2 regions of the Nicoliella sp. ESL1149 genome follow, and region 1 is predicted to be linked to the other one. Evidence: riboswitches for the same ligand, from Rfam matches in the RefSeq annotation. Region 1 holds a riboswitch; the other holds the start of a gene.
What was found. A riboswitch is a leader RNA that binds a small molecule or an ion and turns the genes downstream of it on or off. The one in region 1 is predicted to bind lysine.
Positions count from the first base shown of each region.

Region 2: it holds a riboswitch for lysine, as region 1 does, so the genes downstream of both, lysA (diaminopimelate decarboxylase) here and AC3B6G_RS02120 (amino acid permease) in region 1, are expected to answer to the same signal.

Region 1 covers NZ_JBYLUE010000002.1:383,096-399,570, forward strand. Annotated here, with positions in the region: gene rpoB (DNA-directed RNA polymerase subunit beta) at 1-3,491, opposite strand, end outside; gene AC3B6G_RS02060 (ATP-dependent Clp protease ATP-binding subunit) at 3,726-6,200, opposite strand; gene AC3B6G_RS02065 (CtsR family transcriptional regulator) at 6,224-6,691, opposite strand; tRNA gene AC3B6G_RS02070 (tRNA-Pro) at 6,783-6,856, opposite strand; tRNA gene AC3B6G_RS02075 (tRNA-Pro) at 6,886-6,959, opposite strand; tRNA gene AC3B6G_RS02080 (tRNA-Arg) at 6,971-7,044, opposite strand; tRNA gene AC3B6G_RS02085 (tRNA-Leu) at 7,064-7,149, opposite strand; tRNA gene AC3B6G_RS02090 (tRNA-Gly) at 7,162-7,233, opposite strand; tRNA gene AC3B6G_RS02095 (tRNA-Thr) at 7,239-7,312, opposite strand; tRNA gene AC3B6G_RS02100 (tRNA-Leu) at 7,325-7,408, opposite strand; tRNA gene AC3B6G_RS02105 (tRNA-Lys) at 7,438-7,510, opposite strand; tRNA gene AC3B6G_RS02110 (tRNA-Val) at 7,517-7,589, opposite strand; gene serS (serine--tRNA ligase) at 7,810-9,099, opposite strand; gene AC3B6G_RS02120 (amino acid permease) at 9,373-10,842, opposite strand; lysine riboswitch at 10,919-11,093, opposite strand; gene AC3B6G_RS02125 (lp_1002 family arylesterase) at 11,230-12,033, shown strand; gene AC3B6G_RS02130 (phosphatase PAP2 family protein) at 12,067-12,732, opposite strand; gene AC3B6G_RS02135 (sulfite exporter TauE/SafE family protein) at 12,853-13,698, shown strand; gene AC3B6G_RS02140 (DUF1634 domain-containing protein) at 13,698-14,078, shown strand; gene AC3B6G_RS02145 (threonine/serine exporter family protein) at 14,101-14,613, opposite strand; gene AC3B6G_RS02150 (threonine/serine exporter family protein) at 14,627-15,379, opposite strand; gene AC3B6G_RS02155 (metal-dependent transcriptional regulator) at 15,397-16,056, opposite strand; gene AC3B6G_RS02160 (hypothetical protein) at 16,197-16,475, shown strand, end outside.
Region 2 covers NZ_JBYLUE010000004.1:288,749-305,223, reverse strand. Annotated here, with positions in the region: gene AC3B6G_RS07385 (N-acetyldiaminopimelate deacetylase) at 1-728, opposite strand, end outside; gene dapD (2,3,4,5-tetrahydropyridine-2,6-dicarboxylate N-acetyltransferase) at 730-1,443, opposite strand; gene lysA (diaminopimelate decarboxylase) at 1,458-2,756, opposite strand; lysine riboswitch at 2,883-3,066, opposite strand; gene AC3B6G_RS07370 (aspartate kinase) at 3,275-4,633, shown strand; gene dapF (diaminopimelate epimerase) at 4,644-5,621, shown strand; gene AC3B6G_RS07360 (alpha/beta fold hydrolase) at 5,675-6,457, opposite strand; gene AC3B6G_RS07355 (hypothetical protein) at 6,510-6,752, opposite strand; gene AC3B6G_RS07350 (hypothetical protein) at 6,786-7,136, opposite strand; gene AC3B6G_RS07345 (C39 family peptidase) at 7,205-7,834, opposite strand; gene AC3B6G_RS07340 (triose-phosphate isomerase) at 7,885-8,586, opposite strand; gene AC3B6G_RS07335 (glycoside hydrolase family 13 protein) at 8,780-10,453, shown strand; gene AC3B6G_RS07330 (CPBP family intramembrane glutamic endopeptidase) at 11,319-11,999, opposite strand; gene AC3B6G_RS07325 (CPBP family intramembrane glutamic endopeptidase) at 12,505-13,203, opposite strand; gene AC3B6G_RS07320 (hypothetical protein) at 13,587-13,796, opposite strand; gene AC3B6G_RS07315 (carboxymuconolactone decarboxylase family protein) at 14,404-14,769, opposite strand; gene AC3B6G_RS07310 (MerR family transcriptional regulator) at 14,852-15,229, shown strand; gene AC3B6G_RS07305 (NAD(P)H-dependent oxidoreductase) at 15,241-15,807, opposite strand; gene AC3B6G_RS07300 (TetR/AcrR family transcriptional regulator) at 16,000-16,475, opposite strand, start outside.

The DNA.
Region 1 (16,475 bases):
ACGTTAACAACATCTTCATCTTCACTTTCCATATCACGAAGTTCAACTGGTTTGTGATCTTTATCAAGAACTTGCATATCAAGACCTAATGCTTGAAGTTCTTTAATAAGAACACGGAATGATTCAGGAACACCTGGTTTAGGAATTGGTTCACCCTTAACAATTGCTTCATAGGTCTTAACACGTCCTACAACATCATCAGACTTATAAGTCAAAATTTCTTGTAAGGCATAGGCAGCCCCATAAGCTTCAAGAGCCCAAACTTCCATTTCACCAAAACGTTGGCCCCCAAATTGTGCTTTACCACCAAGTGGTTGTTGAGTAACTAACGAGTATGGTCCAATAGCACGAGCATGAATCTTATCATCAACCATGTGGGCCAACTTAAGATAATGCATAACTCCAACGGCAACTCGCTTGTCAAATGGTTCACCAGTCCGTCCATCATATAAGATTGTCTTAGTATCAGGTGCAACACTAGCTTCTTGTAATGCATCGTCAATATCTTCATCACGAGCACCATCGAAAACAGGAGTTGAAACATGAATTCCAAGTTTTCTAGCTGCCATTCCCAAATGCAATTCCAATAATTGACCAATGTTCATCCGGGAAGGCACACCCATTGGACTTAACATAATATCAACTGGGGTACCATCAGGTAAGTATGGCATGTCTTCTTCAGGAATAACAATAGAAACAGTACCCTTGTTACCATGACGACCTGACATCTTATCTCCAACTTGAATCTTACGTTTTTGAGCAATGTAAACACGAACCATTTCATTAACACCAGGAGCTAATTCATCACCGTTTTCACGGGTGAAAATCTTGATGTCTTGAACTATTCCACCAGCACCATGAGGTACCTTTAAGGAAGTATCACGAACTTCACGTGCTTTTTCACCAAAAATAGCATGAAGTAATCTTTCTTCGGCTGATAATTCAGTCACACCCTTAGGGGTAACCTTACCAACTAAAATATCACCATCATGAACTTCAGCACCAACACGAACAATTCCGCTTTCGTCCAAGTTTTTAAGTGCATCGTCACCAACATTAGGAATTTCACGAGTAATTTCTTCAGGTCCTAACTTAGTATCACGGGATTCGGATTCGTATTCTTCAATATGAATTGAAGTATATACATCTTCCTTAACTAGCCGTTCGTTAATGGCGATGGCATCTTCAAAGTTATAACCTTGCCAAGTCATGAAGGCAACTAATGGGTTTTGACCTAATGCTAATTCACCATTTTCCATTGATGGACCATCAGCTAAGATTTCATTGCCATCTACATGGTCGCCAATCTTAACGATAGGATGTTGGTTGTAGTTCTTACCACCATTAGAACGTTGAAATTTCATTAACTTGTAAGTATCTAAGGCCCCATCATCACGACGAACACGTACTTCACGTGAATCAACGTATTCAACAGTTCCTTCATGCTTACAGATCAAAGCAACTCCGGAGTCATGAGCAGCACGGTATTCAATCCCAGTTGCAACTAATGGAGCATGTGGGTTAACCAATGGAACAGCTTGACGTTGCATATTAGCCCCCATCAAAGCTCGGTTGGAGTCATCATTTTCCAAGAAAGGAATACATGCACTGGCAACGGAAACAACTTGCTTAGGTGAAACGTCCATGTAGTCAACGTCTTCAATCTTAGCAACAATGTTATCAGAACGGTGACGAGCCAAAACAGTTGGGTTTTCAAATGAACCATCATCATTTAATGGTGAGTTCGCTTGAGCAACAACATACTTATCTTCTTCATCCGCACTTAAATAATCAATCTTGTTAGTAACTTTATGGTTCTTCCAAGAAACACGACGATATGGAGTTTCAACAAAACCATATTGATTAATCTTGGAATAAGTGGATAAACTATTGATCAATCCAATATTAGGACCTTCTGGTGTTTCAATCGGACAAATTCGACCATAATGAGTATAGTGAACGTCCCGCACTTCATATCCAGCACGATCACGAGTCAAACCACCAGGTCCTAAAGCAGAAAGACGACGTTTATGAGTTAATTCACCTAATGGATTGGTTTGATCCATGAATTGAGAAAGTTGTGAAGAACCAAAGAATTCCTTGATTGAGGCAACAACTGGACGAATGTTAATTAATTGTTGTGGAGTTACAGTTGAAATGTCTTGAATTGACATTCTTTCACGAACAACACGTTCCATTCGTGCTAACCCAATTCTAAATTGATTTTGTAATAATTCACCAACCGAACGAATCCGACGATTACCCAAATGATCAATATCATCAGCTTCCCCAATTCCTTCTTGCATGTTGAAGAAATAGTTAATAGCAGAAATGATATCGGCTGTCGTAATGTGCTTAAAATCAAGAGGAATATTGTCGTTACCAATAACAGGAACAACATGATCAGGATTATTCTTGGAATAAACCTTAATAATTTGAACAGTCATTGGAGTTGTAACAACTGATTCTTCAGATGGTTGGAAAGTGTAAGCTTTAAAATCATTCCGATCAAGATAAGAAGCTAATTTTTGCATCAACTTCCGATCAATCAAAGAATCCTTCTTAGCAATAATTTCACCAGTATCAGGATCAGCTAATGTTTCAGCTAATGTTAAGCCAACTAAACGGTTCTTTAAGCTTAACTTGTTATTTGTCTTGAAACGACCAACTGGAGCCATGTCATAACGTTTAGGATCAAAGAAACGAGTAGTTAACAAGTTTCTAGCTGATTCAGCAGTCTTAGGTTCACCTGGACGTAGACGTTCATAGATGTCCTTTAATGATTCTTCAACACGGGAATCATCACTATTCTTGTGAACATCTTTTTCAAGAGTTAATGCTAAACTATCATTACTACCTAAGATATCAGTAATTTCGCTATCAGAACCGAAACCTAAAGCCCGAACTAATTCAGTAATAGGTAATTTACGCGTTCTATCAATACGAACATAAGATAGGTTCTTAGCATCAGTTTCAAATTCCATCCAAGCACCACGGTTAGGAATAACAGTAGTTCCGTATGAAATTCGACCACTCTTGCTTTCTTCTTTATGGAAAAAGACACCTGGAGAACGAACTAATTGAGAAACAATAACACGTTCCGCACCATTAATAATGAAGGTTCCTTGTTCAGTCATAAGTGGGAAATCACCAAAGAAAACATCTTGGGTTTTGATTTCACCAGTTTCATGGTTAGTCAACTTCAAAGTAATGTGAAGAGGAGCTGAGTAGTTAGCTTCATGTGCTCTTGCTTCTTCTACCGTATACTTAGGATCTAATAACTTATAATCAACGTATTCCAAAGATAACTTACCTTGGAAATCTTGGATTGGCATAATGTCATTAAACATTTCCTTTAGGCCTTTATCTAAGAACCATTGATAAGAATTAGTTTGAATCTCAATCAAGTTAGGTAAATCAAGAACTTCCTTGATTCGAGAATAACTTCTACGGATACGGTGTTTTCCATATTTAACTAAATGTCCTGCCAAATCATTCACCTCTCTAAATTTTACGCTAATTGAAATATTACATTTATGTTACAAAACATATTTTTTGATATTTTGACCGTATTTTGAGCAAAAAAAAGCCCAAAATAAGATTTCTCATCCTACTTTTGGGTCTTATGAGAACTACATACGGACAATATATCGCAGTAATTCATTTCAATTCGCAAACATACAACTATTATCATACCCAAATTAATATAAAAAGTCAACATTAACTTAGCTATTCAAAACTTTTGCGCTTTTGTCATTTACTTTAAAAGTTAACTTACCTGAATGAGAACCAATTGTAATTTGATCACCACTAGCTACCTTTCCAGATAATAATAATTCACTAATCGGATCTTCTAATTGATTTTGAATTGCTCGTTGAATTGGGCGAGCACCATATTCAGGATCAAACCCATCCTTTGCAACAATATCAATTGCAGATGGCGTAACCTTAATCTTAACATTTTGCTTTTCAATTCTATCAATCAAAGTATGCAACATTAATTTTACAATTTGATGTAATTGTTTCTTATTAAGTTGATGGAAAATAACAACTTCATCAATTCGATTTAGGAATTCTGGTTTAAAGTATTCTTTCAATTGATGGCGAATTGTAGCAGCCATCTCTTTATAGCTATCAGCATTAGCTTTTTCGGCACCAAAACCAACCGTCTTTTTATCACGTAAAGTTGCGGCTCCTAAATTAGAAGTCATGATGATAATTGTATTCCTAAAGTCCACTCGACGCCCTTTGGAATCGGTTAAATACCCATCATCCAAAACTTGAAGTAATAAATTAAAAACGTCTGGATGAGCTTTTTCAACTTCATCTAATAAAACAACTGAATATGGATGTTGACGAACTTTTTCGGTCAATTGACCCCCTTCGTCATAACCAACATATCCAGGTGCAGAACCAATCAAACGACTAATGGAGTATTTTTCCATATACTCACTCATGTCCACTCTGATTAAATCTTTTTCGGATCCAAACATTGCAGAAGCAAGTGACTTGGCTAATTGAGTTTTTCCAACTCCAGTAGGTCCAAGAAAAATAAATGATCCAATTGGCCGTTTAGGATCCTTTAATCCACTTCTAGCCCGTCGAACCGCTCTAGCAACTGCTGAAACCGCCTCATCTTGACCAATCACTCTCTTATGCAAGATATCTTCAAGATGAACTAATTTATCAGCATCTTGTTTTGTCATTTGAGTAACAGGAATCTTAGTCCATTCAGAAACGATTTGAGCAATATCTTCAGGAGTTACCTTTAGTTTATATTCATGATCATTTTTCTTTTGTTGTTCCGCATCTAATTTATCTAGTTTATCTTGAGCAATTTGAGCTTCTTTTCTTAGCTTAGCTGCTTTTTCGAAATCTTGTTCTTCAATCGCCTTTTCTTTTGCTTGATCTAATTTCCGAACTTCATTTTCTTCTTTAGATAAATGACTGGATTGGTTATCAATTCTAACCTTTGCTGCAGCTTCATCAACCAAATCAATGGCTTTATCTGGTAAGAAACGATCTTGAATATAACGACTTGATAGGCTCACGGCTGCTTTGATTGCATCGTCACTAATATTAACGTGATGATATTCTTCATATTTAGGCCGCAATCCAGATAAAATTTTGACGGCTTGTTCTTTCGTTGGCTCATCAACTTGAACCGTTGCAAAACGACGTTCTAATGCTGAATCAGACTCAATGTGTTTTTGGTATTCATCAAGCGTTGTTGAACCCATCACTTGAATCGTTCCTCGAGCTAATGAGGGTTTCAAAATATTAGAAGCATCGATTGCTCCTTCTGCTCCTCCAGCTCCAATTAAAGTATGAAGTTCGTCAATGAAAAGAATAATGTTCTTTGCAGCTTTCATTTCGTCGATTACTTTCTTTAGACGACTTTCAAACTCTCCACGATACTTTGTACCTGCGACTAATGATCCCATATCTAACATCATTAATCGTTTATTCATCATGTCAGCAGGAACTTCACCTTCAACAATTTTTTCGGCAATTCCCTCTGCTACAGCAGTTTTACCAACCCCAGGTTCTCCAATTAGAACTGGGTTATTCTTAGTTCTCCGACTTAAGATTTGAATTACTCGTTTAACTTCTTTTTTACGTCCAATAATTGGATCTAAGCGATTTTCACGAGCTTCTTCCGTTAAATCAGTTGCTAAAGAATCCAATGTAGGCGTTGGTCCCTTTGGTTGAGAATTTCGATTAGCATTCAATTTTGCCTGTTTAGTAGAAACACCGCTAACACCCATTTTTCTAAGCGTAACCTTTCGAACGGAGTTAATATTAAATCCAAGGTTGATCAATACCCGTGCTGATAAAATTTCATCACTGCTAATCAACGCTAACAAAAGATGTTCCGTTCCTACTTTAGTTGCTCCGTACTGGCGGGCAATTGCGCCTGCAGTTGATAAAACATCCTTTGCTTTAGGTGAGTATGGTAAGTAGGTATTTTCATCAATTCCGGTTAAGTTTCCAAAACCAGTCAAATGTTCAATTTCTCCTCTTAGGTCATCTTCATTGATTGCTAATTGCTCCATCGTTTTATAAGCAATTCCGCTAGGCTCCATCGATAAAGCTAGCAATAAATGTTCTGTTCCAACAGCTTGATGTTTAAATTGGCGTGCTTGTTCTTGAGCAATTACTAATACATTTCTTGCGCTTGGTGTAAATAAATTTTCCATAACGAGCCTCCTACTTTTAAACTTTAGCTATCATATCTCAAACGATTTAGAATTGAGATAAGAATCCTTGCTCGTAGTCGTTTTTCATTTTTAGAATCCTTACAGTTAAGTGCATTATGACTAATCGTAGTTAGCAATAATACACTTTCCCGCTTTGAAATTAAACCATCTCGATATAACGAATGAATAACTGAATTCCCATTGCGCAGAGATATTTCATCACCAATCATTTCAATTAAAGAGTCCAAAATCTCTAAGTTATCTAGCAAACGAACTTTTTCAATTTTAATGTATCCTCCACCACCTCGTTTACTTTCTACGACATATCCATTTTCTATAGTAAAGCGAGTCTTTATAACGTAATTAATTTGCGATGGAACAACATGAAACTGATTTGCGATTTCTGATCGGCGAATTTCTATTTCTGCATCGTTAGATAGAACTTGCTTTAGATATTTTTCAATCATATCAGAAATATTTTTACCATGCATAATGTCCACCTAACTTTGACTAATATTGACTTTCATTATACGAATATATTTACGAAATTAAAAGTATTTTGATTTTAAATAAAATAAAAAATCGGGAAAACAAGATTCGAACTTGCGACCTCTGCGTCCCGAACGCAGCGCTCTACCAAGCTGAGCTATTTCCCGATGTTTCTTTTTATATTCAGTTTTTCGAATCGGGAAGACAGGATTCGAACCTGCGACCCCCTGGTCCCAAACCAGGTGCTCTACCAAGCTGAGCCACTTCCCGAAAATAAAAAATGCACCCAGTAGGAGTCGAACCTACAACCTTCTGATTCGTAGTCAGACACTCTATCCAGTTGCGCTATGGGTGCATTATATTAATATTAAAAATGCCGAGGACCGGGATCGAACCGGTACGGTTATCACTAACCGCAGGATTTTAAGTCCTGTGCGTCTGCCAATTCCGCCACCCCGGCAGTAGATTAAAAAGCGGAAGACGGGACTCGAACCCGCGACCTCCACCATGGCAAGGTGGCGTTCTACCACTGAACTACTTCCGCATTTATGCCGACTAGACGATTCGAACGCCCGACCTCATCATTACTAGTGATGCGCTCTAACCAACTGAGCTAAGTCGGCATGGGATTTAAGTGCGGGCGAAGGGACTCGAACCCCCATGTCAATTAAGACACTAGAACCTAAATCTAGCGCGTCTGCCAGTTCCGCCACGCCCGCATACATGCAATATTAAATTTTTCTGGCAATGAGCCGTGGGAGGTTCGAACTCCCGACCCTCTGATTAAAAGTCAGATGCTCTACCGGCTGAGCTAACGGCTCGAAAGATGGAGGATACAGGGCTCGAACCTGTGACCTCCTGCTTGTAAGGCAGATGCTCTCCCAACTGAGCTAATCCTCCATAATCCATCTTTCATGTGTTAACGCCTTGCTCCGATAAGCAAGACAACTATTTAATAATAACATTTCGTTAATTAACTGTCAACTACTTTTTATTATTACTTTGTCATCAAGTTGATATATCTTGACAACAGAAATTAATTATACATGATACATTTTTAATTGTCCACCCAAAAAATAAAAAAATTGGAATTCATTTTGAATTCCAATTTTTTAAAATTTTAAAATTGTGTTTCCTTAGTAATTTTCTTCATTCCATGCATATAAGGTTGAAGAACTTCTGGAACATTAACAGTTCCATCTTCATTTTGGAAGTTTTCCAAAATAGCAGCAACAGTTCTACCAACAGCAAGCCCTGAACCATTAAGAGTATTTACGTATTGTAAACGACCCTTTTCATCACGATATTGAATGTGGGCACGACGAGCTTGGAAATCAGTCGTATTTGAACAACTTGAAATTTCACGGTAACAATTTTGGGCAGGCATCCAAACTTCCAAATCATGAGTCATTGCAGCAGTGAAACTCATGTCACTAGTAGTTAATGTAATTACATGGTATGGAATCTTGAGTAACTTCAATAGTCTTTCAGCTTCATTAGTAATTTCTTCCAATGCTTGCCATGATTCATCAGGTTTAGTAAATTGCACCATTTCAACCTTGTTGAATTGGTGCATCCGAATTAAACCACGCGTGTCACGTCCAGCACTTCCGGCTTCAGAACGGAAAGCAGGAGTTAATGCAGTGAATTTAATTGGAAGTTGATCAGCTGGTAAAACTTCATCCCGATAGTAATTAACCAATGGAACTTCAGCAGTTGGAATCATAGTTAAATCACTATCTGCAATTTCAAATCCAGCCTTCTTTTCCAAAAATTTAGGGAATTGACCAGTTCCGTACATTGATGCTGAATTAACCATGTATGGTGGGATAATTTCCTTATAACCTACAGAAGTATTTTGATCTAAGAAAAAGTTATAAATCGCACGTTCTAATAATGAACCAGCACCAATGTAGTATACAAAACGACTTCCAGCAACTTTGGCACTTCTTTCAAAGTTCAAAATTCCTAATTTTTCAGCAATATCCCAATGATGCTTTGGTGTAAAACTGAATTTTGGAATATCGCCAACTCGACGTAATTCTTTAGAACCATCTTCAGTTAAACTAATTGGCACCCCATCAGCGGGAATGTTTGGTAAGTGAGCTGCTAAATTCTTTTCGTCTTCCTTAACTTGAGCAAGTTGGGCATCTAATTCTTTAACCCGTTTCCCAACTTGTTTCATTTCATCAATTGCAGAACTAGCATCTTCCTTGTTCCGTTTCATAGTTGCAATTTGATCAGAAACAGTATTTCTTTGTGCTTTTAACTGTTCACTTTCTAAGATTAAATCACGACGTTGCTTATCGTATTTTAAAAGTTCATCGATTGCTTCTGGTTTAATTCCTCGGGTAGCAAGTTTATCTTTTACCCAGTCTTCTTTATTTCGAATCATTTTTAAATCTAACATTTTTATATCCTCCCCAAAATAAAAAGAAAGCCTCCGTCACAGGGACGAAAGCTTTCTTTTCCGCGGTACCACCCAAGTTTCTAAATTAATAGACCCTCAAAAGTGATAACGGCACTGACCGTGTAGGATTGACTACCATTTTTGTGTATCGGACTTTTCGATTAGTAATTCTCAGCACCATTACTTCTCTGTATTATCTACTTATAAATACACATTAATTTCGATTTATTTATACTCTAATAGTATTACAAAAATCTTAAAACAACAAGCATTTTAGCTCTTTTGTTTTTCATCCTTTAAATTAGTTGGACTTACATCAACTTTATCTAATGGAATCAAATGCGTCTTATTCTTGATCTTATAAACAACGTATAGAATCAATACTAATGGCACACTGATATAAGTAATCCCAATTTGTTCCCAATCAAAATCAGCAAAAGCTTGTAAGTTTTGACCAACAATAACTAAGATACATAAGATCAATGACAAGATTGGTCCTAACGGGAACCATGTTGCATGATATTTTAATTCACTTAACTTATGTCCTTGTTTAATAAAGGCTCTTCTAAATCTAAAGTGTGAAATTGCAATTCCCAACCATGCAATAAATCCAGTTAATCCAGATGCAGCCACTAACCAAAGATAAATCTTTGGACCAGCAATACTAGAAATAAAGGTTGCTAACGAAATAAACGTTGTTACTACTAAAGCAGCCATTGGGACTCCTCGTTTGTTAACCTTACTGAAAATCTTAGGAGCATATTTATCGTCCGCCATTGAATAAAGCATCCGAGTAGAAGCATACATTCCGGAGTTAGCAGAAGAAATTACTGAAATTAAAATAACGGCATTCATAATACTTGCTGCCGCAGCAAGTCCAGCCCGTTTGAATACTAACGTAAATGGACTGATGGCAATATCAGACGCACTAGAACCTAATAGGTCATGACTAGTGTATGGAATAATTGCTCCAATGATAAAAATTGTAAAGATGTAGAATAAAATAATTCTCCAGAAAACAGAATGAATCGCCTTTGGAACACTGTGACGAGGATCATCAGATTCTCCAGCTGTAATTCCAACTAATTCAGTTCCTTGGAAAGAGAACCCGGCAACAACGAATACTCCTAAAATCGCTGGAATTCCACCAACAAATGGAGCTTGTTTATAAGTGAAGTTTCTCATCCCGATTGCGTGACCGCCACCCATAATCCCGATAATCGTTAAAACCCCAACTACCAAGAAAATGATAACCGTTACAATCTTGATCAAAGACATCCAAAATTCGATTTCACCGAAAGCACCAACTGAAATTGCGTTAATCGCTAAAATCAAAATTAAAACGATTAAACTCCAAATCCAGCTAGGGACACCTGGTAACCAATATCCCATAACAAGGGCAGCCGTACTGATATCAACGGCAACCGTAATGGCCCAGTTGAACCAATAATTCCATCCCATGGCAAATCCTAATGCTGGATCAACGTATTTTGCAGAATAAGCCGCAAATGAGCCAGAAATTGGCATGTTAGTAGCCATTTCTCCTAAACTGGTCATTAAAAAGTACACCATTGCTCCCATTAATAGATAAGCAACTAAACTTCCTCCTGGACCAGCTTGACTAATTGTAGATCCACTAGCAACGAACAACCCGGTTCCAATACATCCCCCAAGGGCAATCATCGAAACATGACGGGTCTTTAACTCTCTTTTAACAGAGTTAGTTCCTTTTTTTTCACTCATTTTTTTCCTCCAACAATCGTGAATTATAACAATAAAAAAACCTCTTACAATAAGAGGCCGCTTAACAATCGTTCGAAGTCTTAGAAGCACTCCGCCAAATTGGCGACAGTCCTAACGATATTATCATTAGGCCCAGTCTAACAATGAAAAAGCACTGTCATCCTTCGGCAAGGTTCCCTTTCACAAAAGATCGTAGCTACTTAATTAGCTCCCTTTTGACTACTATTTAACCCTGCACCTCTTATAAGAAATTAAGGTATTTAATTTATTTTTAACTATATACTAATTTATTTTAAAATGCAATTAAGAATTTAAGAACTCCTTTAATTTTAGTGGATTCATTATACAATGATTTTAATTAATTAAATTTCAATAGGAGTTCCGAACATGCAAATAATTAAAAAAAAGTTATTGGAAAATTCAAATGCTTATTTACAAGGGTACGTCCGGCCATCAGATGTTGAATCACAACATTACAAATACCCAGCCGTCATTATCGTTCCAGGTGGTTCATATAACCACATTTCACCTCAACAAGCTGAAAGTTTTGCATTGTCTTTTACAGCTCAAGGATACCAAAGTTTTTATCTTCGCTATAGTTTTGATATGGAGAAACATCCACTAATGCCTTGGCCCTTACTAGAATTAGCCAAATCAGTTGAGTTATTGAAACAAAACGCTTCGAAATGGAATATCGATCCAGACCAAATCGTAATTATTGGTTTTTCAATCGGTGGTCACATCGTTAGCCTCTTCAATAACCTTTATCAAAATCCGAAATTCTTGGCCCAAACTCATTCTAAGGAATCACTTAAGCCAGCTGCAACGATTCTCTCCTATCCAGTGATTGACCTTAAAATGGGTTTCCCCAAAAAAGAAGAAACCATTTCAAATTGGGTCAATGCTGATTATCAAATTAGAGCTGAAGATGGTGTCAATGATAACAACGTTCCCACTTTTATTTGGCACACTGTTGATGATCCATTCGTTCCAAGCATCAATTCATTAAAATATGCTGAAGCTCTTAATGCTCATCATATTGATAATGAATTACATCTTTTCCATCATGGTCCCCATGGGATGGGGATGGCAAACGACCTTACGGCTTGGAACTCTAAATCCAGCGATCCACATGTTGCCCAGTGGTTCCCACTTGCTTTAGAATGGTTGAATGATATTTTAAATAAATAAAGAGTGATGAAATTAATCATCACTCTTTTCTTTTTAATATTTAGAATTTCTAACAAATCTAAATTGACGTAACCACGGAGCCACTCTTATATATAACCACTCTGAGGCTTCTAACCAACCATATGCTAATAACGCCGCTCCAATTGTATCTGTTGGATAATGAGCATTTAGATATACCCGTGATAACATAACAAGAAATACAATTATAATACACAACGTTCTTAAAATAACTTGGGTACTTTGTTTCTTGAAAAGGGGCACAACTAAAACCCAAATAATAGATAATACCAAAAAACTTCCCATGACATGTCCACTTGGATAACTAAAACCCGTATCACTTGCCATATGCATCATTGGTCGTGGTCTTTGGATCAAATGTTTAATGATCGTTCCAATCACGTCACCACCGATTATTGTGAATAACGCCCATAATGCAGGTATTTTATACTTAAATCCCCATAAAAGAAACGCTGTTATGAAGACCCATAAAAGATCCATTTTAGGACTGGCAATAGCGGAGATAAAAGTATAGAAAAATTCTTTTACTCCACTTTGACGACCTTGAACGATTGAAGCAATCGTTGAATCCAAAAAATTTAAAAATGCTGAATTAAAAGCTACTGAAATGGTAACAAATAAAGATGCGAGCAAAGTAATTATAAACCGAAAGCCTCGGTTCGAATCCCTTTCAATTAGCATTAAATCCTCCTCGAAATAATTAATTACCTTAATTATACCACAATAAATAATTCATTTATTTCAATGAAATGTACTATAATTAAAGTATTCTACTAATAGACTAAGGGAGTTGAATTGTCTATGTTAAGCTCTGCTTTATTGATGATCATGGTTGGTGTCTTTGCAGGAATTGGGGGTGCAATCCTTGGATTAGGTGGGGGAATTATTGTTACCCCCATTTTAACTTTAATGTTTGGTTTAGACATTAAATATGCTATTGGGGCTAGTATTATTGTTGTTATTGCGACTAGTTCTGGATCTACAATTGCTTATTTAAAAGATTCCGTTTTGAACTTAAGAGTCGCTATGTTCTTAGAAATTGCTACCACAATTGGAGCCGTTGCTGGATCATTATTGACCGGCATTCTAAATCCAAAATATCTTTATCTTTTATTTGGATTGTTGTTAGTATTTTCTGCATTCAACATGATTCGCAAATTACGAAGTAAAGATGATGATACTGGAATTTATAGTGATGATAAATTCGCTGCAAAATTACAATTGAATGGCCAATACTTCGATAAACAATCTAAAAAAACGATCAAATACCAAGTTACCAACATTCCTGGTGGTCTATCAGTAATGTTTGGGGCTGGATTAGCGAGTGGCTTGTTAGGGATTGGTTCTGGAGCTTTTAAAGTGATTGCAATGGATACGTTCATGAAAATGCCGTTAAAACCATCTAGTGCGACCAGTAATCTAATGATGGGAGTCACAGCCGCAGCAAGTGCAACTGTCTATTTCTTTAATGGTTCAATTCTTCCTAATATTGCGGTTCCACTAGCATTAGGAATTTTAGTGGGTGCCACGATTGGTTCTAGAGTTATGCAAATTCTCCCCGTCAAACTAATTCGAATTGTTTTTATTCCAATTTTAGCTTACATTGGAATTAATATGCTTTCACAAGGATTTGGGGTGAAGTTATAATGAAGACACCAAAAAAGACTAATTTAACCTCTGAAATGAATGATATCGAGTTGATCATTGGAAAGATCCTCCGAATTGGAGTTCTGATTTCAGCAACTATTATGATTATTGGTTATCTTTTATTTGCCATCAGCGGAAAAAGTGGTTATCCTGCTCACGTTGTGCCAACGTCTTTTAAAGTCATCTTACCAGGAATCATTCATTTAAAACCATATGCAATTATGATGTTTGGCGTTTTTTGTTTGATTTTAACACCTGTTTTACGAGTCGTTGTGTCTATTTATTCCTTCTATAAGGAACACGATATGATGTATGTCTACATCACCTCATTCGTCCTATTAATTCTAATTATTAGTTTCTGTATTGGGGCCATTAAATAATAAAAACCGTTATGAAGTTTATTCATAACGGTTTTTTATTTTTAGCCCGCCGTCTTAATCGTAAGATATGATAATGTCGCGGTGAACGATAATGACGAGCTTTAAAAATTTCTTGATTGAATAGTTCCGAGGCTAGAAAACCAGCAGCTATCGAGCCAGCAATAAAAATAACTTGAATCATATTCGCTTTGGCGACACTATACTGAGTCATCGCCAATGAACGCATAACTTGATAAGCTTGTCCACCAGGAACTAATGGCAATAATGCTGGAATATTATAAATAATAACGGGCAAATGCTGCCGTCTAGCCGCTATCATACTAAATACCCCAATTGCAAAAGTCCCCCAAAAATTAGCTCCAATGTAGCCACCAATGAAAGTGATGTATAGATAATAAATGACCCAAGCAATAACTCCAACTATACCTGCAAAATTCAAACTGCGGCGTGGCGAATTAACAATAATTCCAAATCCAATCGTTGCCACGTAAACAAAAAAGATATCAATTAAAAATTGCGAAAATGACAATGACAAACAGCAATCCCTCCTAAAAAACAGTTAATGCAAATGCAACTCCACACCCTAATGAACAAGCAATCAGTAACGCTTCCAATCCTCTAGCAGGCCCGCTTAATAAGTTTCCCGCTAAAGCATCCCGAACCGCATTTGTAATTGGTACCCCTGGAACTAGCGGCATGATTCCACCAATCACTAAATCATCCATACTATTTCCTAAATGTAAGCTAATGGCTAAAATTGACAACCCGCCAACGACAAATGCTGCAAAAAATTCACTCATAAATTGCACATGAATTCTTTCAGAAAGTAAATAATAGGTAATCCAGCCCATTAACCCAACTAATGATGCTGCTAAAAAATCTGTTGGATCATTTCGAAAAACAACTTCCAATGTTCCACTAATCAATGCAGCTGAAATACATTGCATCCAAAATGGAAAATCATTAGTTTGTTTATCGATATGAAGTAATTTCATATAAAATTGTCGTAATGAAATCTTCTTTTCCGCAAATTGACGTGAATAATCATTGACCGTTGCTACTTTTTCTAAGTTAAAACTCCGTTTTTGAATCACGGTTACCTGCGCCCCAACCCGACTACTAGCAGACATAATTATCCCAGTCACCGTCACATATGCTCGAGCACGATAGGCATGGGCATTTTCCGCAATTCGATAAATCGTATCGGTAACTCGGCTCATTTCGGAGCCATTTTCAATCATAATTTTACCAGCGAGCAAACATGTATCGATAATCAAAACGTCCTTGCTTACCTTTGCCATTCTATCAACTCCATCTTTTATTTATTAGCTGGTTCGACAAATATATGGTGAGAAGCTTTATAGCTAACTTCAATTTCTTTATTGTCAGTTAAATTAACGACTGTAATAGGGCCCTCAAAAGGTGAATGTTTAATTACTTGTAACTTATCTCCAACGTCTAATTTAATATCCCCTAAATAAGTTAAAAGGTCATGATTATCAATAAAACGTTGAACTCTGACAATTTCACCATCTTGAGTATCATTTAAAAGTGTATGTGAATCTTCGATATAATGCCCTTGCATATCAGGAATTGCACCACCATGGGGACATCTTGATGGATGATTTAATTTTTCATATAATGCCTTCATTAAACGTGGGCTGGAATCATGTTCTAAAACCTCAGCTTCATTATTAACATCGGCAGCACTATAACCGAGTTCTTGGACCAAATACACTTCCCAAATTCGATGATTTCGAACTAAATGTTCAGCAATTTTCATTCCTTCATCAGTTAAAGTTACCCCAGCGTATGGAACGTGTTTGGCTAGTTTTTGATCAACTAATTTTTTAATCATTTCAGTTACTGAACCTGGAGCCACTCCCAACGCCAATGAAATTCTTTTATTAGAAACTTGGTTCTTTGTTCCACCAAGTTCAAAAATAACTTTTAGGTAGTCTTCTTTCATTGGACTAATTTTTTCCATTTTTTAAACATCCTCACTTCTATTTATCCATCATTGAATTTATGTTTTACGAAATCGCTCTAAAAAGATATAATTAGATTATAACCCATTTAGTAACAGCTAACAAAAGTAAGCAAAAAGGAGTTTTCAACATGAGTAAGGACTTAGTTGATTTTAGTGAATTAAGTGATGATGCTAAGCAAAATGCCATCACTGATTTTGCTAAGTTTTACATTGAATTAGTTAGAAAAAACGATATGGAACTTATCACTTCATATGATAAGAACGGGATCGTTCAAGATATTAATCGAGATTTATTCACCAATCAATACAACACGATTAATAACATCATTAAGGATTCTGTTTCAGACCGCTCTAACAAGTACGGGATGCTTTTAGAAAACATTGATCAAAAGTTTTTTGAAAACGGA
Region 2 (16,475 bases), on a different contig from region 1:
TTTCTAATCGTTCCAGCTTCAAATTTTCCAAAGGTAATGACACCACTTTGAATTGGATCGACCATTCTTGAAATAATCGTTTGAATTTGATTAATAAATTGACTTCCAGCTACAACCATATCGTTCGCATCTTGAGGATAAGCCGCATGACCAGATTTACCAATTAAATCAACATTAACTTCGGTCGTTCCGGCAAACAATGTTCCCATTCGACATCCAATTGCACCCGCGGGTAAGTCAGGATTGTCGTGTAATCCATAAAATTCATCGGGACGCCATTCACCTTCAAAGACACCCATTTCGTAAGCTCTTTTACCACCATATTCACTTTCTTCAGCTGGTTGAAAGAAGAAAATTAAATTATCAACTGGTTGATGTTCAGCAAAATAACTTAGGACCCCTAATGCAACCGTCATATGGATATCATGTCCACAGGCATGCATTTTACCAGGATGTTTAGATTGGTATGCTAACCCAGTTTTTTCTGTGACTGGTAATGCATCAATATCTGTTCGATAACCAATTGTACGAAGCGGATTAGAACCAGCCACTTTTACTAGTATTGCCGTTGGTAACTCATCAATTTTACGAATCGTTAGATTGGTTTGTGGCATCTGCTTAATAATTTCAACTAAATACTTGCTAGTTTCAAATTCATGAAGTGCAAGTTCAGGAATCGTATGCAAATGTCTTCTAATATGAATTAAATCTTCATTAGATAATGTCATCTTATTTCAACTTTCTAAGAGCATCTTGTAAGCCAGTCTTTGACTTGGTCTTTTCATCAACATCCTTGATCTTACGAGCAGGGGTTCCGGCTACCAAAGTATATGGTGCAACATCTTCAGTAACGATGGCTCCGGCTGCCACAACTGCTCCTTTTCCTACATGAACACCTTCAATAACAACGGCATTAGCACCAATTAAAACATCATCATCAATTTGAACTGGCTTAGCTGAGGCTGGTTCAACAACTCCAGCTAACACTGCACCAGCTCCGATATGAGAATGTTTTCCAACTAAGGCACGACCACCCATAACAACTCCCATATCAATCATTGAACCTTCACCAATTTCTGCACCAATATTAATGATGGCCCCCATCATAACAACTGCATTGTCTCCAATAACAACTTGATCACGAATAACGGCACCTGGTTCAATTCGTGCATTAATGTTCTTTAAGTTCAATAAAGGAACAGCTGAATTACGACAATCATTTTCAACTTTCAAGTCTGTAATAGATTCTTTATAGGCTGATAAAACTGGTTGAATATCCGCCCAATCACCAAAAATAGTGGCACTAGTGTCAGAACCAAATACTTTTACACTATCTGGAAATCCTAACTTACTAATTGGTCCATTTAAGTAAACCTTTACTGGGGTCTTTTTCTTTGAGTTCGCAATAATATCGATAATTTTTTGTGCATCTAATTGTGTCATAATTTTTTTGCTCCTTAATTTAAATTGAGTGGTTCGTCTAAGTTAACTAAATCTTGGTAAGTTTCACGTTTCGTAACTAATTGTGATTTCCCGTTTTCAACGAAAACAATTGCTGGCTTAGGATTTAAGTTATAATTGGAAGCCATTGAATATCCATAGGCCCCCGTAGCAAACATTACTAATATATCTCCAGGATGAGTTTCAGGTAATGCTTGATCTTGAATCAATATATCACCTGATTCACAATATTTTCCAGCGATTCGAGCATTTTCAACAGTTGGTGCATTGGGATGATTTGCTACAGCTGCTTCATATTCAGCTTGATATAATGCAGGACGAATGTTATCTCCCATCCCACCATCAACACTTACATATGATTCAATTCCATCAACATCTTTTCGACTTCCAATAGTATAAAGATTATACCCTGCCGGACCAACAATTGAGCGTCCTGGTTCAATCCAAATTGCTGGCATTGTTAAATGTTTTTCATTAATTTTATTCTTAATCTTTTCAACAATTGAAGCAACAAATTCTTCAGGAGCTAATGGATGATCTTCTTTAGTATAACGAATTCCAAATCCACCACCAACATTAATGATATTAGTTTGGTAATCATACTTTTGTTTCCATTCATCAGCGATAGAAACTAACTTATCAGCAACCATGTCAAAGCCAGCAAGTTCAAAAATTTGCGAACCAATATGAGCGTGAATTCCTTGCATTGTCATCCGTGAATTTGAATTTACAATCCGAAATGCTTCTTCCGCAGCTCCTGATTCATAATCAAAACCAAACTTACTATCAACTTGACCAGTTTGAATATATTCGTGGGTATGAGCTGAAATTCCAGGAGTAATTCTTAACATTACATCGGTATTGGCATCTTGTTCTTCAAGAACTTGATTCAATAAATCAATTTCATGAAAATTATCCAACATAATCATTCCAACATGATGCTTAACTGCCATTGTTAATTCATCATACGATTTGTTATTCCCGTGGAAACTAATTCGATCTGCAGGAAAACCAGCATTCAAAGCCATGTATAATTCACCACCAGAAACAACGTCTATATGACAGCCTTCTTCTTTTACTAATTGATAAATTGCGGTGTTTGCAAAAGCCTTACTAGCATAGCAGACAGCGGATTTAACGTTCTCTTCTCTAAATACCTTTTGGAAATTCTCAATTTGAGATTTAATTTTCGTTACATCATACACTACTAATGGGGTTCCATATTTACCTGCTAACTTAACAGCATCACATCCCCCAATTACCAAGTGACCATCTGCATTAACATCGTAACTCATTCTTATTCGCTCCTTTTTTAATTGGAAAGTATAAGTACAAAAAAGGACTTCTTTGTGTGAGTGTGGAGGCACTCATTCAAAGAAGTCCAAAATTTATGTATCATAAGGATTTATTTTGGTATTCGTTCGTTTGAAAGCTCTCCACAAGTCCTTGCGACTTATGACAGTCCGTAGTCTATTAAACTACGTCCCAGCTAATTACGACCTGTAACATCGTAATGCCTCGGCAACCGCACCTTTCAATCAACTTCTTCGTTTTTACAGGAACTCGTTTGATTTACTTATCTTGGTTGCAACCTCTTTTCAATTTATAATCATCATATCGCTATAATCATTTCATGTCAACAATTACATTGAATAAAATTATCGCATATTTTTATTAGTAATTTTCTTCTATAATATGACCAATAAATATGATTTTTAAAATTAGCTTCAATGGTTGCACTTATTAAAATTCATGTTAAAATCAATTTCAATTAAGTCTTTGTGTGAATAAAACAAAATAGGACGTGGAATTTATGACAAAGGTAATTAAATTTGGTGGAAGCTCTTTAGCAAGTGGAGAACAATTTCAAAAGGTTTTAGATATCATCAAGGATGATGTGGAAAGAAAAGTTATTGTTGTCTCGGCTCCTGGAAAACGCTTCGCTAATGACACCAAAGTTACCGATTTATTGATTCAGTATGCTAATCGGGTTTTAGCACAAGAAGATTCAACGAATGTATCTAATGAAATCCAATCTCGTTACCAAAACATTGGTGAATATTTCAATTTGAATATTCAAGATATGCAATCAATTTATGATCAGATCAATTCTTTAAAAGATCAAAAATATCCAAATAATGAATATTTAATGGCTGATTTTAAGGCCCATGGTGAAATGTTGAATGCTCAGTTATTAGCTAAAGTGATGAAACATCTTAATTATCCTGCTAGATTTATTGATCCTAAAAAAGTGGGAATCGTTCTATCAGGAGAACCTAATGATGCGACCGTTTCAGAAGAAACCTATGATAATTTAGCACAACTAGATTATGAACCAAACGAATACCTTGTTTTTCCTGGTTTCTTTGGTCGAACAAAAGATGGTCATACTGCCACTTTTGCACGAGGGGGTTCTGATATTACAGGATCTATTGTTGCCCGCGGATTAAAGATTCCAACATACGAAAACTTTACTGATGTGGATTCTATTTACACCGCTAATCCAAACATTATTGAAAACCCAGAACCAATTAAAGAGATGTCTTATCGTGAAATGCGAGAACTATCATATGCTGGTTTCTCAGTTTTCAATGATGAAGCAATTATTCCTGCCATTCAAGGAAACGTTACTATTAACGTTAAAAACACGAATCATCCTGCTGCAAAGGGAACGTTGATTGTTCCAACAGAAGGATATAAACCTGCTCACCCAATTACTGGAATTTCAGGGTCTAATGATTTTGTTGCCCTATACCTCCATAAATATCTTTTAAATAAGGAAGTTGGGTTTACAGTTAAAATCTTAGAAATTATTGCTAAACACGGCGTTTCGTATGAACATATGCCATCAGGAATCGATGATTTAACTATTATATTTAATTCGAAAAATATTTCTGCTGATAAAATGAAAATGATTCAATCCGAAATTGAAGAGGTATTGCATCCGGATAGTATTTCATGGATCATGGATTATTCAATTTTAATGGTAGTTGGTGAGGGGCTCTATCATGAACAAGGTGCTACAGCAAAAACAATCAATGCACTAAATGATGAAAAGATTAGTATTAAAATGCTTAATCAGGGTGCTTCACAAACTTCACTTATGATTGGGACCAAAATGAAGGATTCTAATAGGGCAATTAAGGCAATTTACAATACATTTTTTAATTAGGAGGTTCAAAATGCAATTATTAAAAGTTCATGGTTCAGAAAATCAATTTTTTATTTTAGATCAAACTGAACTTTCCAACCCATTAAATGAAAATGAATTACAGACTTTAGCACAAACCATTTCAAATCCTAAAACAAGTGTTTTAAATGGTGCAGATGGATTATTAGTCGTAAACAAGGCTAATGATGACAATGCTTTAGGTCAAATGCGCGTATTTAATGCAGATGGTAGTGAAGCGTCCATGTGTGGGAATGGTTTAAGAACCGTTGCCAGATATTTAAGTGAAAAGTACGACCAAACCGATTTTTACGTTGAAACTAAACAAAAAGCTCTTCACGTTAAGAAGACGAATGATTTTGCTCCTAATGTTCCTGCATTCAGTGTTGAAATTGCACCTATTCACTTTGATGCAAAAGCATTCCCATTCCAAGATTTACTCTATCACAAAATCATTAATCGCCAATTACCCCCTATTAATGATCATTTAAAATTCACAGCAATTGCTGTTCCTAATCCACATTTAATTAGTTTCGTTGATAATGATACTGATTTAAATCAAACTTTAGGAAAAATTGGTAAAACTTTAAACGGTAAGAATCCTTACTTTCCAGATGGAGTTAACGTTAATTTTGCAAAAATCATGGGGCCTAACCAATTATTCGTTCATACCTACGAACGTGGAGTTGGCTTTACAAATGCATGTGGGACTGGAATGTCAGCTACTTCATTAGCATTTGCAATCAACTATCCAAAAGATGTTGACCTTTCAAAACCAGTCCTAGTTAAAAATCCTGGAGGCATGGTAAAAGTTGATGTTAGTGAACATCAAGATCAATATAATCTTGCCTTAATCGGGAATGCCACTTTTACTAATAAAGTCGAAATTAGTGAAAATGATTTAAAGAATAATGAAATTAATGAAAACACCACGACTGTCACTCCAACTGGTGAAGAAAATAGTTATCAAGAATTTGTTAAAAGCTTATAATCAAAAATAAATTATAAATAATAAAAAAGAATTGGCATTTAAACCAATTCTTTTTATTTTAAAAATTTTACCATTGCACGATTAAAGGCCTCTGGTTGTTCTGCCATCACTAAATGACCACTTTCAGGGACAACTTCAATTGTAATCTTGGACGATAATTCTTTAACCTGTTGAACATAATCTGAATTAAAAAGTGGTGAATCTTTACCAGACACTAGTAAGAGCGGACATGTTAACGATGCTAAGACGTCTCGCCAATCCTGTTCTGCATGATCTATTAATAATGGAAGGTTCAATTGTTCATCATATGGATGTAGTTCTTTTGCAGCCGATACTTTTTCAAAAATTGATTGAACAATTCCATTTTTAGTGGTTTTACCTAATGGCTTTTCCAATTCATCAATAAAGTTTGACCACTTTAATTTTTTATACCCATAGTGCCAATTTTGATCATTTATCATCTTAGGTGATTGGTCAACTGAAATAATTCCTGAAATATCTCTATCCCCAAACAAAGAAACGTAAGCGTAGCAAGTTGCCCCACCCATAGAATTTCCCATTAAATAAGGTTGTTTTAAATGTAGAGCATTGACTAATTCAAAAACATCCATAGCATGTTTAGACATCCGACGACCTTTAACTGTATGCTCAGCTGCTCCTTGATTACGGGCATCAACGTTGATGACTCGAAATCCAAGTTTAACTAGTTCGTCAATTTGAGGTTGCCAAATAACTCTTGTCCCACCAATACCAGATAAAATGACAATGCTTTTTTCTGCAGCAGAATTAATATCATCATAAGCTAATCTAACCCCATCATTAGTAATAAAATTCATTTTTTATCCCCGCTTTAATTTAGTGTAAATAAAAAGAGTGCTCTTGCACTCATTATTTTGCATTTTTTTCTTCTTTATTCGTTCTACGATTCCAAGGTTTCTTCCACCAGTCATGAATTAACACAACTTCCACGATTACCAAAATGGCAGTACTAGCAAAATAACCAATTCCAATTACATCTACGCCCACCATATTTTTAGGCTTTGGGTTATAGTATTGGGCAACATAAGTTGTTCCCACAATAATAAATGGAATAATAATAGCAATAATTGCTTCTAATTTTCTTTTTAACAATGGTCGAGTTGCTCCTTTGATTGGAAATTAATTTTATAAATTAATTGTTTTCGTATAGGTATTCCCTTTTTTAACAAATCCTAACGATTCATAGAAATCTTCATCTTCGGGTAATGGGTTTAAAATCACTGCCGGTTTTGGATCAACAATTCGTGAAATTACGCCAAAGGCACGATAAGCAGTTTGAGCTCGATACTTTGGATTCCGATTATTTGAAAAATCCAAAACTAATCCTGCGTCCAAATTAATAATTGTTGCACTCACTAAGACTTTAGAATCATTTTCACCCCAAATATAGTAGTTACTTCTTCTATCAATGGGTTGCAATAATTCTTCATCTTGAGCCGTTAATTCTTTAGTTGGTTTTACTTGCCACTTAATCATGTTCTCACACCTTTACTGATTCCACTATACTAAAAGTCACGTCATGAAACAATAGTTTTTAGCAAAGTTTAACCAATTTCTACTGCTCTTTGATGCCTGAATTTAGCATTAAATATTTTCTCAAAATGAGTATTTGTAACCCAGTAAACTTTATTGGAAGCCGTTTGATTCATGTAAGGATCTGCAATCAATAATGATCCTGGACGATATCCAACAATAACCGGAACATGATATGAACTAGTATTCTTCATTCGGGAAGCCCCAACAAAAATAACTGGATGCCCATGTTTTAATTGTTGAACGATTTGTTTTAAACTGTCCTTACTAATATTTTTGGCATGGAATCCCAAATTACGTGCATACCTAGCTAATGGTTTAGGATAAATCGTTCCAACATTCGTTTTAGGACTAACGTGATAAGGGCTACCTGTGAAACCCTGATTAGGATTGCTTTTTGATTTAGGCATTCGATTAATTACCTGTAATAAACTTAGGTGAAAGTTTGGCTTACTCACACTTAAGGCCATTTTTAAGCTTGCTGCTTCACAAGCGTCATCAGCATTCAATGGATACAATTGACTAGTGTAGGTAAACGGTAGAATATGTGTCGCTCTTTTTTGTTGAAATTGAATATTTATTTCTATTAATAAAGTAATAATCAGGATGCCACTAATGAGCAATCGTTTTCCCAACCCCATTTAAAACCTCCTATATAAAAAGAGCGAGCCACGAATGGTTCGCTTTTGATTTATTTTTCATTGGTTTTTTCATTAACTGTTAATGGTTTTAAAATTGTATTTAGTTCTTTAAAATTCTTGAACCGATCACCAATTAAAACCCCATCTAAATTAAGTTTCTTTGCTAGTTCAACTTCCTTAGGCTCAACATGACCACCAAGAACCAATCTATACTTTAAGTTCTTGTATTGACTTAGCAATTTCTTTAATTCCTTAAACACAGTAGCAGCTTCTTCATCAGAATATAACCGTTTCCCACGTAATGTTGATTCAATTGATTCCCAGGAAACAATAATTTCTTTATTATCCAAATTAGTTCCGCAGACAATTTTTTCAAATTCGTTCTTAATCCCCATTTTATCTTGTCTAGAGCCCATACAAATAATTGGGATAATGTTATTATCCAAAGCATTAACTAAACGAGCATGAATAATATCATATTGTTCGTGAAGTTGGATCCGACGTTCCAAATGACCTACGAATGCATATTTAATTCCTAAATAATGTAGTTCATCGGCAGAAACTTCACCAACCGTTCTCTTAGAAATCGTAATGTCTTGACTAGCTTCTTCAAAATTTCTAAAGAAGTTAGGTTCCAACATCGTTGGTGAAATAATCAGATCTGGTTGAAAATCATGTTTTTGAATATCATTCATTGCGTCCAATTGAGTCTGAATTGGCATTTTAGTTTTAAAGTTCATAATACATAACATATTAGTCTCTCCTTATATATAAACAAACAATTTTATAATAAAGCTTCATAGGGTTAAAAGCAATCAATAAGCCCTCACAAAAGCACACTAGTAAGTAATTATTAAAAACTATGCTAAAATATGAATGTAATTATTGTTTTCTGAAAAGAAAACGCTTACAATATGATTGTATTAAAGTTTAGGAGGAATCGATATGAGCAAGAAACAATGGTTTAAAGATGCAGTTGTCTACCAAGTTTATCCAATGAGTTTTCAAGATAGCAACCATGATGGTATTGGTGATTTGGGCGGAATTCGTCAACGTCTTGATTACATTAAAGAATTAGGCGCCAATACTATTTGGTTGAATCCAATTTATAAGTCACCTAACAAGGATAATGGTTACGATATTGCTGATTACAAATCAATTCAACCAGCTTATGGAACAATGGAAGACTTTGATAACTTACTTAAGGATATGCATTCTAAGGGCCTAAAGTTATTGATGGATTTAGTTGTTAACCATACTTCTGATCAATGCGAATGGTTCCAAGAAAGCAAGAAATCTCAAGATAACAAATATGCTGATTACTATATTTGGCGTGATCCAGTAGATGGTCACGAACCTAACAACTGGGGCTCTAACTTTAGTGGTTCAGTTTGGACATATGTTCCTGCTAGAAAACAATACTACTTACACTGTTTTGCTGAAGGACAACCTGACTTGAACTGGGAAAATCCAGAAGTTCGTCAAGCAGTTTACGACATTATGCGTTTCTGGTTAGACAAGGGTGTTGATGGTTTCAGAATGGATGTTATTAATTACATTTCTAAACCTCTTGGTTTACCTGACGGCCCAATCATTGAGGGCCAAGAATATTCTCCTGTTGAACCATTAGTTACTAATGGTCCCCGTTTGGGCGAATACTTAAGCGAAATGCACAACGAAGTTCTTTCCAAGTATGATTGCATGACTGTTGGTGAAATGCCTAACACTGAACCAGAAAATGCGATTGATTATGCTAACTTAGATGGTAGTCGTTTAAACATGATTTTCCAATTCGAACACGTTAGTTTAGGTACTAATCCTGACCGTCGTTTTGGTAAGTGGTACGATTCTGATGTTCCATTAAGAGATTTAAAGCAATCACTATCAAGATGGCAAGTTGGTCTAGATGGTAAGAGTTGGAATAGTCTTTACTGGAACAACCATGATCAACCTCGTGCTGTTTCTCGTTTCGCAAATGATGCTCCTAAATACCGTGTTATTTCTGCTAAAATGTTAGCTAACACCCTTCACATGCTCCAAGGTACTCCTTACGTTTATGAAGGTGAAGAACTTGGAATGACAAATGGTCACTTCAAGAAACTTGATGAATATGAAGATATCGAATCAATCAACGCATATCATCAATTTGTTGATGATATGAAGATTGCTAAGGATAGCCAAATGCTCAGCTACCTTGAAAGCCGTTCTCGTGATAATGCTCGTACCCCAATGCAATGGGATGATGGCGAAAACGCTGGTTTCTCAGATGCTACCCCATGGTACGCATTGAACAAGAATTACAAGGATATCAATGCTAAATTAGAAGAAAAAGATCCTGATTCAGTTTTAAGTTACTACAAGAAGGTTATTAAATTACGTCGTGATTATGACATTATTCGTTATGGTGACTTTGAACCTCTTGACTTGGATGACGATGAAGTATTTGCATACAAGCGTCATTATCAAGGCCAAACCTTATTAGTAATCAGTAACTTTAGTGCTAAGGAAGTTACACGTGATTACGATCAAAAAGATGCTGAATTATTAACCAGTAACTACGATGATGATAAGGACACTACTTTCCGTCCATACGAAAGTAAGGTTTACTTATTTAAGTAAAATTATGGTTATATAGTTAAATGATGTGAAAAACATTCTGAAGTGATCCCCATATATTGGACAGAAAATGTTCAACATATGGGGGTCTTTTTTGACAAAATATGAAAATGAAGATATAAACAATTAGTTTTATTTGTATAATGATATCTTTTTGAATTTCTTAAACAAAAAAACGAGTATTTCTACTCATATATGTTTAAATTCAATTGTTCATTCATCAGTATGTAATATATTTCTACGATATAATTGGACTCCTGTTATCCAAATTATAATAAATACGATGTATATAACAAATGCTATCCAACTAATCCTAAAATCAATACTTGAGTCGGTTGCACTAATGATAGTTCTTAATCTCAAACCCATGAAACTGATATTAACACTATTATCAGATGAAAATAATATCTTGAACATAAAATCACCCGTTAAGAAGATAACCCAAATGACTGATCCAATGGAAATGTCCTTGTCAAAATTATTAAATTTCATTATATTGGCCACCCTTTAAATCGATTTATCATTTTCAAAAACAATTGTATATTAACAAATCAAAATTATTATTACAACAAAAAGGCTTCCACCTATGTGAAATCTCTTTACTTTTCGTTCATACCAAAAGAATTGTTACTTTTCTACACTTAGATTTAGATACTAATAAGAAGGATTCGTTATTTCTAGATGATGATTCAACCTAGGGATGTGTTTTAATATTAAAGGAGCTTTTCATCTGAATGGTGGAGCTTCTTTTTTGTTATGTTGATTAGGGGTAATTTCACAAGTTTAGGACACATAACCAATAAAGATCAAAATATCTTCATTATAATTTGGAATAGCAATGGTCACTTTATCAATCAAAATACATTTATCAAAAAAATTGATGAAGCATTGATATTGTAATCAAAAAATTATTTATCCCATGAAGTAACATTGACGTTTTTAAATTATTAGTTTTCTTGTAAACATATGCTAAAATAACCCCTGCACTAAAATACATTAAAAAAGTAGCAATATTACTATAACCATGTGCAAAAGAAAATATTACTCCACTTATTACAATTGGAAGAACAATTTGACTAGATTTAAAGAATGCATTCATTATGAATCCTCTATAAAGCGTTTCTTCAACTATCGGAGTTAAAAAAGTAGCTATAATTACTAGAGTAATTAGTGCGATGTGACTACTTTTCGCTAGGTCATTAAGTGCAATTTGATTTGAAGAGGTCTCGGAATTATAAAAGAGGTAATCTAATAAAGCTAAAATAGCATTCGAAACGCAGATTAGTATATAACCCATTACTACGTATTTGTAGTTTCGACTAGAAAATGGGGTTTCATCTATATTTTTATTTTTACGATAGAAGTACATAATAATAAAAATTAAGGGTATATACAAAATTAGAGTTAAAAAAGAGCCCCAGAATTGATCAAAATTAGAATGCATGAATGATGATATGGTCACCGGTAGCATTACCAATTGCGATAATATAAACAAAAATACAAATAAACATATTTTATTAAACCACTGTGATATCGTTAGTTTTTTCATTAAGAAACTTCCTTTATTTCTCCCTAATATTAAATAAGTTAATTCATAATAACATTCTTTATAAATCAAAATTAAGGCATTCTTTAAACTAGAATATTATCTTAATGAATCTACACTTTTAGTCCCAGAATGATGCTTTTAACAATTATATTTACACGTATGATATTTAAAATATAAAAAAGAGCACAATAAATGTGCTCTTAAATCTATGATGACTAATTCATATCATTTTATCCTAAATGATGTATGAAACATATATTGTTATTTCATATTTCTGTTATTATTTTTATTAATAATGTTCACCCATCATTTCTGCATTTAATTCAATAAACAATACAACCAAGAATCACATATCGTGTTTAAGAAAATAAAAAACTATTTCTAAAATAATTTCAATAACTTCTAACATTTAAAGACATAAATCATATCTAATCGTGTATTTATATTATGGGATTTTACATAATAAATTAATATATCTTAGTTTCTTCCAAAATAACGTTTGTCTTTATAATGTTTTATTTCTAGTATTCATTTTGTTCATTGTTAACAGAATAATAGTTGCAAAAATTATTAAGACCACAAATTGAATACCTGCATATGAATTATTATCTGATATTAGAGGATTATTCACTACGACAGCGGCAAAGTCAATCCCAATATGAGTAATCATGGCAATAAATATGTTACGAGTTACTAAATAGATTAATGCTAGGATAATTCCAATAACAGCAGCAGATGTTGCTTGAGCTATTGTATCAGATAATGATTGATAACTAACATTGAGCATGTGAATCAAACCAAATAGCATGCTGCTTAATAATATCGAAAAAAATACATTAAATCTATATTTATTAAACGTCCTTAGAAATGCTTCTAAGATAACTCCTCTAAATACATATTCTTCAAAAATACCTGGGCCAACAGAAAAACAAATTGCAAGGGTCAAAGAATGATGCCAATCACTAAATCTAACACCAAGCCACTGCATTCCTATAAAAATAATTACAAGTAAAATCATTAGTATTTTTTGTTTAAGATGATCATTATTGAATTCTATATGAATAGGTTCATCTAATAGCCATTTGTTTAAACCAAATGCCACTAACATTCCTAAAATATATCTAGTTCCTATAGATTCGTACTGATTTTTAATTGTTAATCCGGTAATTACTGCTAACACTAATAAGATTAATGTAGCTAACAAATAAAATGAAATGATTCTTGTTATTGACTGTTTTTTGATAAGAAGTCTTTCCTTTATAATAAATTTAATATATATAATTGTAGTACAATTAAACAAAATTTAAGTATAACACCACAAGAAAATGATAAATTAATTAAAATTGCTAAAAATCAATACTAATAAATAAATGTTTAAATTTTAAGGGCCTATTCGATATTCAATCGTATAAGTCCTTTCTAATTAGTAAATATGTTTGAGAATAATAAACATATTTACTAATACTTTTTATTTTATAACAAAATATTAATGTAGCACATTGGATTAAAAGATAGATGTGATATTTTTATATCCTTGTTATCTCGGTTGAATAATTTAGTATTCTAAAGTTTTTGGGTTCTTTTATATTATTTCATATGCTTACCATACACCAGATCTACTAGTAATGAGAAGTTCGCTATAATAGCTACTGCAATAAGAATTACAACTGTATCATTATAACCATATAAATATGCCATAAATAAACAAACGATCATTTCCAATAATGTGAATCCTAAGTAGTATTGAATTGGATAATTAGATTTCATTTGTGATTTTATATGTATCATTTTATTCATTCTAAATATTCCTCCAGTAATAACTATTCCTTAAATAAATATTTAATGATGTTGAAAGCCATCTTTAGAACAGCAATGGCAAGAAGTAATAATACTGCTTTAATAATAAAATTATTATAGTATTGCGAAATTACTAGCACTATTATAAATGCAAGAAAAACAAATGGATAGAATTTAAATGTTTTCATTATGTCACTCCGAAACGAATTAAATAATATATTGACGCTCTTTTAAGTTTATCATAGGAGCACGTTTTTTATTGTACTTATTAATTAAAAGTCCAAATAATGTTGATTCAATTGAAAAGCAAACTGCATAGATAGTTAATAATGTTTTATTTTTTAACATATATAATGATGATCCTCTCATTTATTAGAACTTAAATCTTATTTAGTATTCCATCAAGTGAACAAATTATTACTAGGTAACAAATGACTGTTATTGATACCTAATTTGTCACGAATTCAAAAATACCATAAAGCAAATTTTCAAATAAATGAAAGAATAAAAAATAACTTATGTTTATTAAATTACAATCATCTTTTGCCAAAATAAGGATTTCCATATGCTGAATAATTTTTGTTCAAGATATGGGAATCACTTCACATTACAATTTTTCAAAAACCTTCTTTGCAACAGAAATAGCATTCAGAACTTTAGGAAATCCTACATATGATACTAAGTGTATAAGTGTTTCAATTATTTCGTTCTTTGTTATTCCTACGTTTAGTCCTGCTTTAATATGTACCATTAATTGCCTTTCAGTATCGCCTTGCGTTACTAAAGATGAAATAGTAATCAATTCTCTTTGTTTCATATTTAAAGCATCCCTATGTTCAATTTCATCAAAACCAGCCATAATTTTCTTATCCAGTATGGGTGCAATATTTTTTAAATTATTAGTAACTATATCACTTGTCTGCTTACCAATAACTTTTCTTCTAATTTTTAAACCATTTTCATATTTATTCAACATATGTCTCTCCTTTATTAAGATATAATAAGAATAAACTATGAAGTTAAGTTCATAGCAAATAAAAATAAAGGAAAGTAAAATGACAAAAACATATAAAATATCAAAAGTATCTACTATAACTAATTTACCAATATCAACTTTAAGATATTATGAAAAAATCAATTTATTAAACCCTAAACGTGATTCAAATAATTATAGAGTTTTTACTGATAGAGACTTACGTTGGATTAAATTTATTGAACGTGGTAAAAAATCCGGAATAAAACTAACAAAAATAATTGAATATGAAAGGTTAAGAAAAAGAGGAGATAGTACAATTGATAAAAGAATTGAAATACTAAATAAACAAAAGAGCATTTTAAATCAACAACAAAATGAAATTCAAGAACATATTAATTTTTTAGAAAATAAAATAAAACATTATAAAAGTTACAAAAAGAAAATGAGAATTAGATAGTTAAATGTTTATTATAAACGATTTAAAGTATCAGAACACTTTCGCATGAACTCCACTCGACGTTCATTTGTATCAATTTTACTTTCCATTTTCCCCATAATCTGCTTTTGTGTTAATCTTATACCACAAAAACCAAGAATCATATGCTTCCACCTTGTTATCACTCCACCATACAATCCATAAAAGAATGTTGGAGCATGAGCAGTTATAAACACAGACGCAGTTTTACCTTTTAATAGTTTTTGAATATGCTTTGAAGTATATTTATATGCAAATCCTGGGGTCAATGTCCTTTCTAACCAACCTTTTAAAATAGATGGCTCTGCAGACCACCAAACTGGAAAAAAGAACGTTAAATGATCTGCTTTATTAATTAATTCTTGCATTTGTTCAGGATAAGCTTCATTGCCCATGTGTTTACGATATCCGTATCTTAATACTGGTTCAAATTTATCCTTAGATAAATCAACAAATGTTACATCGTATCCCATTCTTTTAGCAACTTCCATGTAATTAAGTGCATTGGAGTGACAAAAGGATCGTTCATCAGGGCTTCCTTGAATAACTAGAATCCTCATTATTATACTTCCTCATTTCATTAGCTTTAATTAATTTTTATTCTAAAGTAAATCAAAAAGTATTCAATAAACAATTTTAAACATTTGTCGCATTTTAAGTTAAAAGTGCTACTAGTTTAATAAATAGCATGTTCCATTTTGAGTAACAGAATGAATGAATTTAACAATTAAATCATCACTGTATTCAGGATGCTATAACCATATTTTAATCACTCCCATAATTCCTGATGAATGATAGCTACATACTAATTCCACTTCTGTTTTGTTAGCTTTAGGATTTAAGTTTTGAATAGAATTACTAATAATTTTGTTTATTTCATTCTCTAAGAACGTATCTACATTAGTATCAGATCCATTTTTCATTAGAATCTTTAGTGAAATCCAATGTTTTTTTATAATGCCTAAAATAATCCTAATATTATTATCCTCACTAGTTAATGAATCGGATTTAGATGTATTGGTAAAATCGTCATTTCCTTCTTTTAAACTGGTTATAATACGATTCTCCATTAGTTCAATAACAGCTTGCTTATCATAAAAATGCCGATAAAAAGTACTTCGATTAATATGTGCTAAATTAACAATTTCATTAATTGAAATTTTGTTTAATGGATTAGATTTTAATAAATGCAAAACCGATTGAACAATTTTATCTTTGGTTTGTTTAG